2 linked regions of the Siphonobacter curvatus genome follow. The protein of the gene in region 1 interacts with the protein of each later gene in a pairwise test. Links are inferred from orthologs where the notes say so. Each region holds a gene or a part of one and is shown in the gene's direction. Other genes may lie near its edges. The genes, in order: C5O19_RS23835 and ftsZ.

The links.
Region 2: the proteins of C5O19_RS23835 (region 1) and ftsZ interact in binary tests that used the Escherichia coli proteins (3 or more experiments, as listed by UniProt). The link is inferred for Siphonobacter curvatus from one-to-one orthologs.

Annotation. Positions count from the first base shown.
Region 1 is NZ_PTRA01000008.1:42,873-55,875, reverse strand. What follows is about bases 5,354-8,256. They hold C5O19_RS23835 (rod shape-determining protein), read left to right. Parts: upstream 5,354-6,240; coding sequence 6,241-7,272; downstream 7,273-8,256. Other genes in these bases: mreC (rod shape-determining protein MreC), read left to right, coding at 7,396-8,238; rnr (ribonuclease R), read right to left, coding at 5,354-6,019. Outside these bases: C5O19_RS23845 (DUF4175 family protein), read right to left, coding at 1-3,420; more of rnr, read right to left, coding at 3,605-5,353; C5O19_RS23825 (hypothetical protein), read left to right, coding at 8,321-8,824; C5O19_RS23820 (S8 family serine peptidase), read right to left, coding at 8,885-12,838. UniProt on the Escherichia coli protein: Forms membrane-associated dynamic filaments that are essential for cell shape determination. Acts by regulating cell wall synthesis and cell elongation, and thus cell shape.
Region 2 is NZ_PTRA01000001.1:62,657-67,305, reverse strand. What follows is about bases 1,811-4,627. They hold ftsZ (cell division protein FtsZ), read left to right. Parts: upstream 1,811-2,368; coding sequence 2,369-3,886; downstream 3,887-4,627. Other genes in these bases: porT (type IX secretion/gliding motility protein PorT/SprT), read right to left, coding at 3,968-4,627; ftsA (cell division protein FtsA), read left to right, coding at 1,811-2,248. Outside these bases: C5O19_RS00250 (cell division protein FtsQ/DivIB), read left to right, coding at 1-438; more of ftsA, read left to right, coding at 692-1,810; more of porT, read right to left, coding at 4,628-4,649. UniProt on the Escherichia coli protein: Essential cell division protein that forms a contractile ring structure (Z ring) at the future cell division site. The regulation of the ring assembly controls the timing and the location of cell division.

The DNA of each region.
Region 1 (13,003 bases):
AAGCAACTCCGTCTGTTTCTGCTTCTCTTTCACATACTGTTCAAAGGCAGGAGGTACCTTCGGTGGAACGGGTTTAGCCGTTTCAGACTTACGCTTCTCGTCTTCTTCCTGTTCCCGAATCGCTTTTTCCGATTCCAGTAAACGGGTGAGAATATCCTTGTTCCGATTGATCGTATTCGGCGTAATCCGCTTGTTAACTAGGTCTTCTTCCGTCTGATCCATTTTCTTCATCAGATCATTGACTTCACCCTGTAGTTTTTTCCCGGCTTCTGTCCCTTTCAGCTTTTCCATTGCTTCCTGCAATTGCTTACGAATCGCGGCCTGTTGAGCGGCCATCTGAGCAAGCTGTTCCGAAAAAGCCTTTCCACTTTTGTTGCCCTGCTGGGTTTGCTGCATCTGCTGATTCATCTGCTCCTGCTGTTTACCCATACTTGGCATACTGCTTTTCTGCTTCTGCGGCTTGCCTTTGCCCATCGCCATCATGTTCATGGCGTTTTCCTGCATTTGTTTCAGTACATCCGAAAGCATCAGGGCTAGATTATTCATGTTCGTCATGGCGAACTGCTGACGGGCAGTGGCCTGAGATACCCGACGTTCACGAATGGATTTGGCCGCATCATCCATATTTTTCTTCATATCGCCGACTTCACGGGTGACGAACGACTGAATTTGCAATACCCGTTTCGCTAGGGAATAAAGGCTGTCTTCCACAATTTTCGCATCTTCCTGAAGCTTAATCTGTTCCTGAGCCAATTTTACGAAGCGGGGATCGGCGAGTTGAATACCGCGAAAATCTTTCATCACCCGTTCTTGAGCAAAACTCAGGTGTACGAGGTTTTCGAGAATATCACGAAGATCATCCATATTTTCCTGATTCTCCTTCATCTCCGCTTCCTGCTTCATCTCCGAGAGCTTCTGGGCCAGACTTTTCATTTGCTGAGCCGCCTTTTTCTGACGCTGGGAGGAGGACTTATTATTCCCACTCTTCATGTCCTGCATACTCTGCTGCTGCTGCTCGGAAATTTCCTGCTGCTCCTGCTTGCCCATGTCTTTCTCTTCTTCCTTCAGCTCTTTATTTAATTCCTCTACGTCTTTCAGCTCTTTCTTCACGTCTTCCATTTCCTCTTTCAGTTTCTCCTGCTCCTGCTGAAGAGAGTTTTCACCGCTCTTGTTTTGGTCTTTTCCGCTTTGATCTTTAGTACTTTGATCCTTACTATTCTGATCTGATTTATTCTTCTGATCGGAGGGGTTCTCCTTGGAATTCTGGTTTTTCAACGAATCAGATTCATTTTTGCCGTTTTTATCGTTTTTGTTTTTTTGATCCTGTGAAACTGCATCTTTTTGATCCTTCTGATCTTTCGCTTTTTCTGTTTCCTGAGCTAATTTCTCCTGATTTTCAGCTAGTTTCTTTAACTCTTCAATACTCTTGTCGAGCTTTTGCTCGCGTTGCAGACGTTTAAACAACTGCATGGCCCGGTCCAGATCTTTCTCGGAATTACGCTCTTTGGCTTTCAGACGATCCAGCATATCCAGCATCCGTTCGTCCTGATTCTTTTCGAGCATTTGTTTGAGTTGCTCATACAGCTTGTCCGTATCGCTTTTTAGCAATTCGTTCATCAGCTTTTGTAACTGCTCGAATTTCTGAGCCAGTTCAGGCTTCTGTTCGTTGAATCGTTGCTGCTTTTGCGTGAGCGATTGGTTCAGTTCCTGCAACTGGCGAAGCTCGTTCTGTAATTCTTCCTTCTTCTTTAGGAGTTCCTCAATTTGTTTTTTATCCTGAAAATCCAGATCACGCTTGTTGCGGAGACGGGTTTCCAGAGCCGCCAGCTCCTTGCGCAATTGCTGGGCCTTGCTCAGGGATTTATCAATCTGACTTTCCGTCTTTTCTACCGCTTGATCAATTTCCTTTTCAATGGATCGCTTGGAAGGAATGGAATAGTTGAGTACGCCCGTCTTAGCTGACTTAGCTCCGTTAACACCGTCGTTATCCCATACCTGTACGAAATACTCGATTTTATCACCCGGAGCCAGTCTTAAACTATCCGTGGACCACTGATAGTAGAAACTCTGAATGGTTTGTCCTTTTGAGAAGGGGATGCCCACCGAAGCATAGGCTTTCTGGTCCTTACCACCTTCACGAACTACCTTATAGAAAAGCCGCAGGTTGGATACGCCGTAATCGTCGCCAATATTTCCGCCCAGTACGAGATAATTATAGAGCGTAGAATCGCGGTACTGTTCCAGCGAAATAGTCGGGTATTTATCGGGAATGACGTTCAGAAAGAAACTGACGGGCTCGCGGTTGGTCGCGTACTTATTCTTCAGAAAGACCTGATACTCACCGGATCTTTTGGCCCATTTTTCGAAGGTAAAACCACTGAGCATGGACTTTTCAGCCGTACTTTTTTCCTGATCGCCTTCAAAACTTAGCTCAACGGCCTCGGTCTCCGTGGCGGCAAACTGCCATTCGATCTGCGTACCTTCGGGAACGGTGAGATTACCCGTGTTCTTTACCACTTCATCAGGCTTGTTGAGATACGAAGGGTAATGCAACTGAACTTCAAAGCCCGTCAGTTTAGGCCGAGCAATAATATCGACTTCGTAGGTAGGAGAGGAATAACCCGCCGCTTCGAACGTAAACGAAATATCCTGCTGTACTTTACGGAAAGTATATTCGTAATGCCGCTGGTCGGTTGTTTCCATTTTAAACCGACGACCCTCGAACGTCAGATACACGCCCTCCGGGATGGCTTCACCCTGTAGATTAAGCTTAACCGTGTAATCTTCGTTTTTAAATGCTTTGAGATTTTTGTTTTCCAGTACAAAGGTAAAAGGAGCTTCCTCGGCGTATTCGTTCGTGAAATGAACAATCCGGGTCGTTGACTTCGTGAAGAACTGCGGCCATACCAGCAGAATACCAGCAATGACTAAGGCTGGAACGAGGACAAATTTGAGGTAACGTTTATTCTCATTCAGCTTAACAGCATCGGCGAATTTCACAAAGGCGAGTTGCTGCGATTTTTGTTCGATGGAGGCCCGTAGTAATTCATTCTGATTGGGATTGAGACTAACCAGTTGAAGTGTATTCAGGAGACGATCGCCGACTTCCGGAAAGAACCTTCCAATCTGCTGGGCGGCTTCTTCGTTCGACAGCGGCTTTTGTTTTCCGTACAGATACACGATGGGTTTGATGACCCAGAATACCAGCGAAAACAGAAAAACGCCCAGAAAACCAAAGAATAGAAGGGTACGAAAGGTCGTACCAAAATGCCCGAAATATTCGAGTGTATTCAAAAACAAGTACGCGGAGAGTACGACCGCTGCTGAAAAAATGACGCCTTTTAGCAGGAGATTCGTATAGTATTTTCGCTTGTACTCATCCAGCTGAACCAGCAAGGTAGTGATCGAAGAATGTTGCATACGGAGCAGAGGCCTGACGATAAACCATGTATAAAAATTATACCCGAACTCGTCTATTTAAAATCTATTACTAGAACGAATTAAGGTACAAAAAATTTGCTGGAAAGCGGGCAGGATAGCGACGAAAAAAGAAAAGACATACTACCCAGGGCAGTATGTCTTTCGAACGGTGATGGATGCACTACTAACGTCGCTTGCGACCTTTAGTTTCCGACTTCCCACTATTGCCATTTCTACGGCTGCTGTCATTACCCCGGGATGAAGATTTTCTTCCACCTCCGCTTCGGTTCTCATTACGTCCCGATCGACCCGTGGATCTGGGCAGGGGTTTCATCCGTGGAGCTTCCCCCGTACTCATAATGCCTAGCAACTCCAGATCAATCGTACGGCGGCTCAGGTTTGCTTCCTTCACTTTTACCTGTACCATATCTCCAAAGTTGATGATCCGGCCTGATCGCTGTCCGATGAGTCGGTAGTTAGCTTCGTCGAGTTCGTAATAATCGTCTTTCAGTTCACTCAGGCGTACCATGCCTTCGCTGGCCGTTTCCTTGATTTCCACAAACACCCCAAACTCCGTTACGCCGGAAACCATACCCGTGAACACTTCGCCTTCACGCGTCTGCATGAATTCGACCTGTTTGTATTTGATACTGGCCCGTTCGGCTTCGGCAGCCATTTTCTCCCGCTCGGAGCTGTGTTTGCAGCGACCTTCAAATTCATTCTTATTGGGCGATTCCTTGCCATCCAAGTAGTGCTGGAGCAGCCGGTGAGCCATCATATCCGGGTACCGGCGAATCGGCGAGGTAAAGTGCGAGTAGTGCGAGAAAGCCAATCCAAAGTGACCAATTTCCTCGGTGGAATACCGGGCTTTGGCCATCGTCCGAATCGCCAGATTTTCCATCAGGTTTTGTTCGGGCTTGCCTTCTACGGCCGTCATCATGTTGTTGAGCGAACTGGAAATATTACCCTCTACATTCACCTGATACCCGAAACGCAGGGCAAAATCCGCAAAGGTTTTCAGCCGATCTTTATCGGGAGCTTCGTGAATTCGGTAGACCATCGTATTCCGGGGTTCTTCTTTCCGCAGGTTGAAAACAAATTCAGCGACGCGTTTATTCGCCAGCAGCATGAACTCTTCAATCAACTTGTGAGCATCTTTCCGGACTTTTTGATAGACTTCCAGCGGCTTACCATTCTCGTCTAAGCGGAATTTAACTTCAACGGTTTCAAAATTAACCGCACCTTTCCGAAAGCGTTCGTCCCGAAGTTTCTTGGCCAGATCGTTCAGCACGTGCAGGTGCTGGGTGAAATTCGTAGTAGGTGGAAGGGCGGTTGCCTTTTTCTTCCGTCCTTTCGCCGGCTCTTGGGGCTGCATTTCTGCCTCCGTATCGGGCGTAACTTGCGTTTCCAGTAACTCCTGAGCTTCTTCGTAGCTAAAGCGGCGGTCGGAGTGAATAATGGTGCGACCAAACCATTCTTCTTTAATCCGGGCCTGGTTGTCGAGTTCAAATACCGCTGAGAACGTCAGCTTATCTTCATTCGGACGTAGCGAGCATAGATTATTCGAAAGCTTTTCAGGAAGCATCGGTACCGTACGATCTACTAAATACACCGAAGTAGCTCGCATGTACGCTTCTTTTTCCAGCTCCGTATTCGGCTGGATATAGTGGGTTACGTCAGCGATGTGTACCCCAACGCGGATATTTCCGTTATCCAGATACTCGATGGAGAGAGCATCATCAAAATCCTTGGCATCGGCCGGGTCAATTGTAAATGTCGTAATGGGGCGGAAGTCCCGACGCTTCTTGATTTCTTTAACCTGAATTTTCTCTGAGATCGCATTCGCTTCGGCATCTACCTGAGCGGGGAATTCATTGGGCAAGCCGAATTCCGCCAGAATCGCGTGCATTTCCGTATCGTTATCTCCCGCATCGCCTAATACGATTTTAACCTTTCCTTCCGCTCTTTGCCCTTCAGCAGGAAATTTGGTAATCTCTACGATCACTTTTTGTCCATCCTGAACGCCATTAAAATCTTCACTGCGGACAAAGAAACTGTTATAAACGCGACGATTATCTGGGTAAACAAAGCCGTACTTCGGGCTCATCTGTTCGAAAGTACCTACCAATTCCTTACGGATTCGCTGAACGACTTCAAGCACTTCGCCTTCGGGACGGTAGTTCGAACGCCGGCTCCCTTTCCAGACGGAAATCTTCACCTGGTCTCCATCCAGAGCCGTATTTAAATTTTCAGTAGGCACGTACACATCGGCTTCGCCTTCCTGAGCGTTATCTAAAACAACAAATCCAAAATTTTTATTGACGTGTTCAAGCCGTCCTGTACGGAATTTTAAGCCCGTATCTATCTGATACTTACCGTTTTCAAGTAGTAGCTTTCCATCCTCGTGCAACTCCTCGATCATCAGGCGATAAATCTCCCGAAGGGATTTTCCCCGTACATCCATTCGATCGCACAACTCAGAAATTGTAAAAGACTCGTTGTAATTAATATCAAAAAAAGAGTGAATTTCGGCCTTTAGTTGAGTGATAAAGCGTTCTTCTTTCGAGGCAGTATGTTTTTCTTTGGAATTCTTTTTCATGTAAAAATATTGTTACGTATTGATTAACAGATGGTTGAGTGAATTGGTTCTGCGTTGAAAATAAAGCACATACGGATTGGAAATACCTATACACGTAGCAAAGAACAACTAATTACGTTGTACGATTTAAAAAATCTTTCGCGGGCTATTCTGCGATAGATTCTCTAATTTTGCACATTCCTAAGAATTGAAACCAAAAAACTGACGCTCAGAGGCTTCCAATGGCATTATTCGATTTTCTAACCAGCGACATAGCGATCGATTTGGGCACGGCCAATACGCTCATTATTCATAAAGGCAAAATAGTAGTAGACGAACCTTCTATTATCGCCCTCGATAAAACTAGTGGTAAAGTACTTGCCATTGGCCACCGGGCCATGCAAATGCACGAAAAAACCAACGAAAACATCAAAACGATTCGGCCTTTGAAGGACGGCGTAATTGCTGACTTTACGGCCGCCGAGCTGATGATTCGGGGGATGATTAAAATGATTGACGAACGTAAGGGGCTACGTTTCTTCACTCCTTCACACCGGATGGTCGTTTGTATTCCTTCCGGCATTACAGAGGTGGAAAAACGAGCTGTAAAAGATTCGTGCGAGCATGCCGGTGCCAAGGAAGTATACATGGTACATGAGCCTATTGCGGCCGCTCTGGGTATCGGTATCGACATCCAGCAGCCCAACGGTTCCATGATTGTGGACATCGGAGGAGGTACAACTGAGATCGCCGTGATCGCTCTTTCCGGTATCGTCTGCGAAGCGTCGGTACGCATTGCCGGTGACGTATTCACCCGTGATATTGTGGATTACATGCGACGCGAACACAACCTGTTGATCGGGGAGCGTTCGGCGGAGCTGATCAAGATTGAAGTAGGAGCAGCGTTGCCCGAATTGGAAAACCCACCTGCCGATTTCGAAATCCGCGGTCGGGATTTGATGACGGGTATTCCCAAAGAAATCAAGGTAACGTATTCGGAGATTGCCTACGCACTCGACAAATCGATTTCCAAGATTGAAGAAGCCACGATGAAAGCCTTGGAAACGTCACCGCCAGAGCTTTCGGCGGATATTTATCACAACGGTATTCACCTGACGGGTGGCGGTGCCCTGCTGCACGGTCTGGATAAACGTTTAGGTGCGAAAACGAAACTTCCCATTCACATCGCCGATGATCCACTACGGGCTGTCGTACGGGGTACGGGCGAAGTGCTGAAAGATCTGGATAAGTACAAAGCTGTGCTTATTAGCTAGAAGAGCGATTAAAGTATAGAGCGAATAGATGACGGAGAGTAGAAGTTAGCATGGCTAATATTCTAGGCTCTGTCATCTATTCGCTGTTCTCTATCGTCTCTTTGTAATCCGCTGTCTTATTCTATGAATTCGCTATTTGCCTTTATCGCCCGGCAGCGGGCCTTTATCGTATTCGTTTTGCTGGAAGTGTTGAGCTTGTGGTTTTACTTCAAGTTCAATAATTACCCGAGTGCCATCTATTTTCATACGACCAACTATTACGTAGCGAAAGGACTTCAACTCCAGGCATCGATTACCCAATATTTAAATCTGGGTCAAGTAAATGCGGGTTTAGCCGCAGAAAATGCCCGACTGAATGCAGAGTTGACTACGCTGAAAGGCCAGCAGGTTCCTACGATCATCAATTACAAAGCGGATTCTACGGTAGCAGCCCGTTTTCAACCCATCGTAGCCAAGGTGGTGAAAAACTCTATTGTCGTTGCTCAGAATAACTATCTGACGCTCGATAAAGGCACGGCCGATGGTATCTTACCGGGTATGGGGGTTGTTTCACCCACAGGCGTAGTCGGAATCATTAGAGGCTGTTCAGAACACTTCTCACTGGTTACCTCATTATTGCACCTGGATCCGCCCATGCGAATTTCTTCTCAGGTAAAACGTAGCGGAGAAATCGGTTCCAGTCGCTGGGAGGGAGATAATACAGAAGTCGTTAAGTTATTCGATGTATCACGGTATAAGTCGGTGAAAATGGGCGATACGGTAGTAACCTCCCAACTGAACTCAGTATTCCCCGGTGGTATCATGGTAGGAACAGTGAAGAAACTGGGGGTTAGCTCAGATCAGACCTTCTGGGATATTGATCTGAAATTAGCCACGGATTTTCGTAATTTGTCTTACGTGTACATCATCAACAACCGCCTTCAGAAAGAGCAGGAACAGTTAGAAAAAACTATCCAGGCAAAATAAGACTTTCAAACGGAGGGATTTTCGTTGAATGAACCCATCACTAGCTAAAAGCCCCCAGCTGATAGCTAACAGCCAGTGATCAATGAATCGGAATTTTTTTAGTAGTGCTCTTTGGGTACTTGTTTATTTACTGCTTCAGGTCTTCTTTTTCCGCAGCATGATTCTTTTCGATCATGCCTTTTGCTTTGTATACATTGCCAGTACCCTTTCGCTGCCCTTCGATACGCCTCAGACGCGGGTTCTGTTTTTGGCCTTCGCAACCGGTTTATTTGTAGATTTTTTCTACAATACCTTAGGTTTACACGCGGCCTGTACCGTCTTTCTGGCCTTCATACGACCGGCTATTTTGCGTTTGCTGACCCCAGCTCGGGGGTACGAAGAACGAAACGAACCTACACTGGCCGTAATGAATCTCTGGTGGGTGATTCGATATACCTTTATCGCCGCTCTGATTCACCATACGCTTTTATTTGGTCTGGAAGCACTGAGTCTGGCTCTACTGATACCGACGTTAATTAAGATCATTACTAGTACGTTATACTCGACGTTTGTAATGGTGACCTTGCAATTTTTTCGCGGGAAATAAGGCTTATCCCCACAAAAAAAGCTCCCTGCCAAACAGGGAGCTTTTTTTGTGTTACAGCATTTAGTTTTTAATAAACCGTTTGCTGACGATTCGCTGGCCATCTGAAATCTGAACCAGATACAGGCCCGGAGCCCAGTGCGTTACATCGACGTCGGTTTGATAGAGATTCCCTTCAACGGTTAGGCTCTTCGAGAAGATCAACTTACCATCGCTGCTATACATGCGGGCGGTGGCTTGTTGAAGACCAACGGCCTGATAGGTAATGCGAATACGTTCCTGAGCGGGGTTGGGCTGTAGCGTAAAAATAAATTGCGTTTGCTCGGGAGCAATGGCGGTAATGGTTACCGTCGTAGGCTCGGAGGTGGCCGTACATCCCGCGGCATTTTTGGTTTGTACGGTGTACGACCCAGACTGTCCCACCAGATAATTTTGGCTGGTTGCTCCGGTAATCAAGGTACCATCGCGATACCATTGATAAGCCACTGCTTGAGAAGAGGTAAGTTTGAGTTCTTCCCGGCCAATGGTTGGGACCGAAACGGCCTGTAGCTGAACACTAGTGGGCGACGATGTAGTTTCACACCCCGAAGCTTCGGATACACGAACGGTGTAATTGCCGGCCTGTGTGACCGTAACCGTAGCTCCGGTAGCTCCCGAAATAGGCTGATTCTCGCGGTACCACTGGTACACGAAACCCGTACCCGTGTTGGCTTGTAAAGTCAATGAACTGTTCTGGCAAAGCGTAGCATTCGCTCCGGCCGTAATTTGGGCGGGCGAAGTCACGGTGCCCGCCGTAATGGGAATGGCCAAACGACTACTCGTACATCCGTTTGCCCGTACGCTCAAATCATACAGATAGTAGTAGTAGGTGTTGGCAGCCGAACCGGCCGTATTTCCAGTAATGGAAAAGACGTTAGAAAGGGAGAAGGGATAGGGCTTCGTACTACTGCTCAGGTTTCGGTAAATCGTAGCTCCGTTCGCGTAAGAAATCTGAATCTGGTAATCACCTGCCTCGGGCAAGGTCAGGTTCAACGGATAAACTGCTCCGGTATCGTTAGGATCGTCAGTAGTGGCTCCGGCGGCGGCTGGATTTCGGGTAGCCGTCACATCCAAAGTCACGCTAGAGACATTCCTTCCGGCCGCATTGACGGCTGTAAACGTAATTTTCCCGGAGTTGCCAATGTACAGTCGGGCACTTTCCAGCACAACCGGAACCTCCGCCCGTACCGTTAGGGCGGGTGAAAACTGGTTATATCCACCTCCCGCAAAAACCGATTTAGTCGCGGGTCCTATCTTACTTCTAAATTCGTTCAGGCTTACATATACCGTTCCGGACGCGGGTTTCTGTTCCAGTGAAGTAGCATTTCCAATGGCGATTAGATTACCGCCGCTGGGAGCATCATACCAGAAGGCCGTACCCGTGGCTGTATTCCGAAGCGTCACTTTCCCATCAGTACCGCACGTTTGAGCCGTCGCTTGTGGAGCGATGACGGCCGCGGTCGTACGGGTTTGGGTAAGGGCATTGTTGGTATTCAGCTGATCTCCTTCCAATTCCGTACGTACTATAATCGTATAGCTTTTATTGGCTGTAGCCGTAAAGTCGCTGGTAAGCCAGACATTTTTTTGTTGAAAAGCATTGAGACTAACCTGTCCCCGCAACGTAGCAACGACCGTAGTGCCATCACTGATCTGTGCCGTAACGGGTACGTTCGCTTGAGCTTCGGTACCAAAGTTCTGCACCGCTACCTGAAGAGCGATACCGCCATTCGGGCAAAAATTATTTTCCGGAGAAAGTAACGCCGTTACGCCCGCGTCCCGGGCGGGTTTTACTACTTTGAGCTGGTATTCCTGCGTTTGGCCGGCCGTATAATTGCCGCAGGCCGTAGGGGCGGTGGTGCCTTCCCGGCTAATGATGCGTAGCGGAATAAGTTGTCCTACACGAACCGTAGACGGAATCGTGAGGGAACCGTTGAATACACCTCCACTGGTTAAGGTAGCAGACGTTGCCAGTGTTTCATTGTTATCGTCAAAATCGCCGTCGAGATTCCAGTCCGCAAACATCCGAATCGTTTTCTGCGTGTTTTGGCCATTGCAGTTGGCTACCGAAATTTCATACGTAAGAGTTTGTCCCACTGAAATTTCAGCGACCTGATCCGTGTAGACCTGATTACTACCACAGCCATCGGGCAGGTTACGGCTGAAGTTTCCGAAAACAACCTTACTGATTTTACTAACGTTGGTAGTAGTCGCCAGAGCCGAACAATAGGCAGTACCACCCATGCCACTCATCAATAGGCTATACGCCTGGGTACCGCCCTGCAAATTGTTTTTATGCGTGACTGTTACGGTATAGATCCGACCGGGAACGGGATTGGCGATGTAGATTTTCTCCACATTATCCAGAATATTGTCGCCCGTAGTAGCTGCCTGCGTAGGGTTATTGGGATCGAGTATATAGGGCTGGTAAGTGGTCGTACCATCGGAAATCCGAATATCTAAATCATTGACCAGCCGGGGTGTACGACTATTTAAAGCCGATGGACCGATGGCGACTGGCGTAGCTTCGGGGTCAATCCAGGTAATGGTAACGGTTAGTGGACCACGACCCGAGGCGATTACCTGCTGCGTATACGTTTGGCCGGAAGTGAGCTGACGTTCCGCTACCGAATGGCTTTTATCCGTATTTAGCAGTACCATCGCGGCCTTTTCTGCATTGAGTAATCCCCAACCAAAACTATAATCCGGACCAGGATTTCCGGCGTCTTCAGCCGTATGAATAACCAGCCCTTTTAGCGTCGATGAACGCATGAACTGATTATCATTGAGTTGCCCGTATAATTCCTGCAATAAAAACAGACTACCCGATACGTTGGGCGAAGCCATCGACGTACCGGATAAGGTTGTATAGGCATCGGTTGCCGTGGAAGTGGAGGAGAGCAGACCTACGCCATCGCCCATAATATCGGGTTTAATACGGCCATCATCGGTAGGACCGGAGCTACTAAACGAAGCCTGTTGAATATCGGAAGCCTGATTGATGCCATTGGGAAGACCACCTACGGCTCCGACGGTGAGAATATTCTTAGCCGTACTATACGTCGGAATATTATCGAATGCTCCATTGCTCTTGCGTACTTTCGTACTGGTGGTCGAACCCGAACCTAGGTTGTACGAAGCTCCATCGACGGGTTTATTGACGCCTGCGGCATCCCGTGAATTTCCGGCTGAAAAACAGATGAGGTAATTCGGAGTATTAACGGCCAGCTTGTCGAGCGACTGGGCTTTCGAATCGTAGTAACCGAACTTGTAATCTTCCGTTTCGCTGACGGCGTCGCTACCGTACCAACGCCAAGTTGTACCGTCTTCGTCCAGATCCCAACCCGCCAGTTGTCCGTAGGAGTGGTTGGAGATAAGCAGACCCGAGGCGGCCCCCGTAATTTCTGAAAGATCATTGGTAAAGTCCCAGGCTCGTAGCGAAGCCCCCGTCGCCATTCCCTTCGCCGCCGGATTCACACCCGAAGCGATCATCGTACCCGATACGTGAGTAGCGTGAGCATTGGCCGTTGTTGCGTTATCTACCTGGGTTACTCTCCCGGCTAGTTCTACGTGATCTGAACGCACGGCACCACCATCCCAGATACCCAGACGTCCACTCATCCGACTGCTACCGCCAGTCAGGTTAAGGCCCAGACTTCCGCCCGTTTGCAGTGTATTGGTACGCGTAGTGGCGGCAGCAACTACGTTTGAAAAGGTACTCAAGTAGATGGGTTCTCCCAGCGCATCCAGTCCCTGCAATTTCACGCGTCGACCATTGGCGTACATTCGCTCGATGAACCAGCCCCGTTTCTGAGCGAAGCTTAGGGCTTTGGTATACGACTGTTGTTCCGCATCCGCTACCTGACGAGCGGATTTTTCGAGTTGTTTGGTGGTGGTATTCGTATATAAAGAAATGGGCTTCTGAGCCCATACCCAGGGTAAGGCAAAGAAGCTTAAGCCAAGCAATACAAGTTTTTTCATATCCGGTCAGGAAGTCGGTTCTACTATGAATACGCCGTTCAATCAGCGGGCGTTGCGTAAGGTGATGAGCAAGCGGATGTGGATAAGACTCGTGGGTGGAAAAAGGTAAAGTGGGGTAGAGGGTTATCGTTTAGAGATCCTAAAAAACGTATCCAATAAAATACA
Region 2 (4,649 bases), on another replicon or contig:
ACCGATTTACCCGATAATGGGTTAGATCGATATTTAAACGAAGAAGGTCGGTTTATGCCGCTTTCGGAGCGGTACACGGCTCGGGTAATGTTGCTTTCGGGCCCGTATTTTGAACGGAAAAATCATTTGAGAGCCCGGCAGGATACGTCTCTATTTCATTTAATTGAGGCGATTCAAACGGATTCGCTTTGGCGGGCTCAGCTAGAATGGATGGAAGTAGACGCGGAAGGAAATATAACGCTCTGGCCTCAAGTAGGTGATACGGCTATCGAATATGGTCCAGCTACGGCTCGGGACGTGAAGTTCCAGAAGATAAATCTGTTTTTTCGAGAAATTTTGCCTTTACGTGGTTGGAAAAGTTTTTCGAAAGTAAGCGTTCGTTATAAAAATCAACTCGTTTGTACTAAAACGGACACTTTAATGGCTATTGGCCAATAGCATTTTTTTAAAGAGAAGAATGTCAGCTTTCAAGACCACTTATGCTCAAGTTTTACATGAAGGAGCTAGTGCTTAAATTATTCGGAAGGCTGTCATACTGAGAATTTTAAGTGAAAAACACATAAAAATATCCTAGTCAAAATCCTATTTTTTTTATTACTTTAAACCACCGTAGGATTCCTGTAATTAACCGCCATAATTACTAGACTAAATTGATGAGCAATAACACCAATCAACCCTAAAGCTGTGCCGTATGGAGAAAAAGATTGTTTGCGGGATTGATGTAGGAACGACCAAAGTCTGCGTCGTGATCGGTCAACAAGATCACGACGAAAAACTGGACGTGCGTGGCGTTAGTCGGGTTGAATTCAAGGATAAGAAATTTAAGAATCTTGTCACCAAAGGAGCTATTCTCAACCCTGACTTTGTCAGCAAATTCATTAAAAAAGCACTGGCAGAAGCCATTGAACAGGCAGGCGTTACCCCGAACCAGTATTTTATCAGTGTAGCTAGTCACCAGGTTGCCTGTATACCAAAGATTAGTGATATCTCACGGGATTACGTATCTGAGGGTGATGAAGTACGTCATGATGATTTGCAACGCTTACTGGGGAGTGTAGGCCGTACAAAAATTGACGGTTCTGCCATTTTGCACGTATTACCACAAGAGTATAGCGTCGACGGAGATTCTGAAGAGCATTACCATATTGTAGGCGTTACCGGAACTCACCTACGAGGTAAGTTTCAGGTAATTACCATGCCTTTGAAGCCTTTAAGTACGCTATTGAAAAGCTTGGATTGGGCTGGTTTGAGCAACATTCCGCCCAAACATGTGTATTTGGCTTCCTTGGCTTCAACGATGGCTGTGCTGAGTGATGAAGAAAAAGAACACGGAGCTATACTGGTCGATATTGGAGCTGGGAAGACGGACGTAGTAATCGTACAGGGTGAACTAGTACGCTATGTTGCTTCATTCCCAGTAGGTGGAAAAGCCATTACCAAAGACATCGAAATTGGTTGTGACGTATCAGAAAACGTAGCGGAAGATTTAAAACTCCGCTTTGGTACGGCCACGCACAAGGAAGTTCGCCTAAATGAGGTAGTAGCCGTTCCGAACGTACTGGAAAGTCTACCTCCGAAAAATGTTTCGCTGAAAAACGTAGCCGTCATCATTGAGGCTCGCGTGAAGGATATTGCTACGTTTGTAGCAGCCGTGGTACGCCACGCCGGTTTCGAGCGTAAAATCAAAACGGGTATTGTGTTGACGGGTGGTGGTGCTCGCCTGGATAGCATTCAGGAGGTATTCCGCTCCGTAACGGGCATGCACGTACAGGTAGGTCGTCCAAATCAGGGTTTCAACAAACAGAAACCTGAAACGACGAATAACCTTTCGTACGCAACGGCGTTGGGCCTCGTTCGTTTGGGCTTCCGTTCACTCGATCCCCGCGATGAGCTATACGAATCGCTCGTATCGGTACCCTCGCCTATTCAGGCACCCGTACCTACACGTCCGCATACGTATACGACCAGTCAACATCACAGTCCGGTGCCTAGTAATGGATCGAATGGCAGTAACGGTAGCTATACCAATGGTAATAATGGCCATACGCCACGACCTCCCGAACCTCCCCGGAATCCAGAAACAAAAGAACCGACCAAAGAGCCTGAACCACAAACCGAACCTGAACAGGAATGGAAATGGTGGCGATTACGCATGGATTTAAACTCCTGGTACAAAGCCATCTTCCGAGATGAATTTGAATCACGGAATGGTCAACGTCCCGACGGTTGGGAACCCAAAACTGTATAGTAGAAATCAAACGGTCTTGGCCGTTTGATTTTCTGTTTATCCCCTGAATTGAAAGTTTTACCTCCGGACTAAACTCATTGCGTTGAGGTACTAAGCCTTTACGTAACCAACCTCAATAGTATGCTTCTTGATCATAATTATTCCTTTAGCTCCGTCAAGCATTTTCGCTCGTACATTAAGGTATTTGGTGTAGGCGGTGGAGGTTGCAATGCGGTCCGACACATGTTTAACCAAACGATTGAAGACGTAGACTTCATCGTTTGTAATACGGACCGCCAGTCCCTTGACGAAAGCCCCATTGATTACAAGATTCAGTTAGGGAATCAGAGCGTCAACCAGAAAGGTATTGGAGCGGGAATGGACGCAGCTCAGGGTCGGGCTGCCGCCGAAGAAAGTGAAGCAGAAATCCGAAAAGTCCTTGAGGACAATACGGAAATGCTCTTCATTACGGCTGGTATGGGCGGAGGAACGGGTACGGGTGCGGCTCCAGTCATTGCCCGGATCGCTAATGACCTGAACATTCTAACCGTAGCTATAGTCACTGCTCCCTTCGATGATGAGGGTGAAGATAAAATTGCCCAAGCCCGCGAGGGTATCCGCGAATTACAGAAGTACTGCGATACAGTCGTTGTTATTCTAAACGAAAAACTGCTGGAGCTCTATCCAGACATGACCGTCGATGAGGCTTACGCCAAAGCCGACGATGTCTTAGCTAATGCGGCCCGTTGTATTTCCGAGATCGTTACCAAGTCCGGTAAGATCAACTCCGATATGAATGACGTCAAGACCATCCTGAAAGGTGCTGGACAGGCCGTAATTGGCTTGTACACGGCTGAAGGCGATGATCGTGCCGTCACCTGCGTTGAAGAAGCTTTGAGCTCACCTCTGCTCGATAATCGTGATATCAAAGGTGCCAAGCGTATCTTGATCACGATCTCCTATAGTAAGGATTGCCCAATGCGAATGATGGAACAGAAAGCCATCACCAAGTTCATCGAAGATCGTATTGGCGGCAAAGCTCGCTTACTAAAAATCAGCCCGATACCTGACGATAGCTTGGGTAAAGCCATGCGGTTTACGATCATTGCGGCTGGTTTTGATTTGCCCGGTAACTCAGTCTACCAGCGTCCAATGGATGAGCCAGTGAGTCAAGCTCCGAAGCTGCCATCGTATCAGAACCAGCCGGTTTCCGCTCCCGTAGTGACCCCTCCTGTTCCCGTGGTTGAAGCGGCCCCTTTACCGGTAGCTAATTACGGATTCAACGAGTATCGTCGCGATACCCCAGAGGCTTCGGCTTCGTTTACACCGGAAGCTTCATTTACGCCCGAGGTTTCGTCCGTAATGCCGGAAGCAGTGGTAGAAACACCAGTCATGGCTTCTCCGTTTACAGCTCCTTCTCCTACGCTGAATGAGGAAGATAAGGTTAAACACATTGAGCAGGAAATCTGGCGGGAAGAAGACCTCAGTTCGTCCAATGCCCGAATGATTCAGGAGTTCGTCCATAAGCTCAACCACCCCGATCAGGGTTGGGAAGCGGATCTGGAAACGCCCGCATACATTCGTCAGAATATTCCTTTAGCTGATTTAATGGTCATTCTGAACGGCGAGAAAGTCAATCATTATAATTTGAACGACTAGATTCATCATTCAATAAAAAAGCCCGGCAGATAGAAGTCTGCCGGGCTTTTTACTGTATAGACAATCTATAGACGGTTCCGTTTATTCAAACATCAGATAAATCGTTACCGTATGCGAAGTCAGTCGACTGATGCCCCGGTTTGCTACGGAATTCGTTGGCTGAATTAAGTTTGCAATACCGTGCGAAAAGTGTAACTCCGGTGTAAACTTGAAATATTCGAAGAAGCGTTCGAGACCAACCCCGTATTCCACACTAAAATCGGCCGAGCGGGTAGCTAGCTGTCCTACGCCCCGGTTGATATTCTGTTTTCTCCGTACGTTCGCTTCTAGTCCGGCCCGGAAGCCAGCCACGGCGTACATCCGCGTATTCCCTCGCCGCTCGGATTTGTACTTCAGCATGAAAGGAAATTCTACCCAAGTCGATTCGCGAGTTAACCGCTGTTCAGTACCGTTCGTGTACGTCAAATCTACAGGACGACTGTAAATCGAAAGCGTTAGCGGCGAAAATCGGAAATCCAGCCGTGGGCTCAGGTACACGTTCATCAAAAAACCCATCCGGAAACCCATGGAATTCGGTGAATGCATCGAACGGACCGAATCCTGCGTATTGTATTGGTCAGAGTGTTTGACCTGAAAACGCGTATTGGGTAGACCAAAGAAAAACCCGTAGTGAACCGTTTTATCATCGTAAAACTCCAGGTGTTTTCGCTGATAAATCGTATTCTGAGCTTTTACGGCGGGCATACCCAACACCATAAAAATA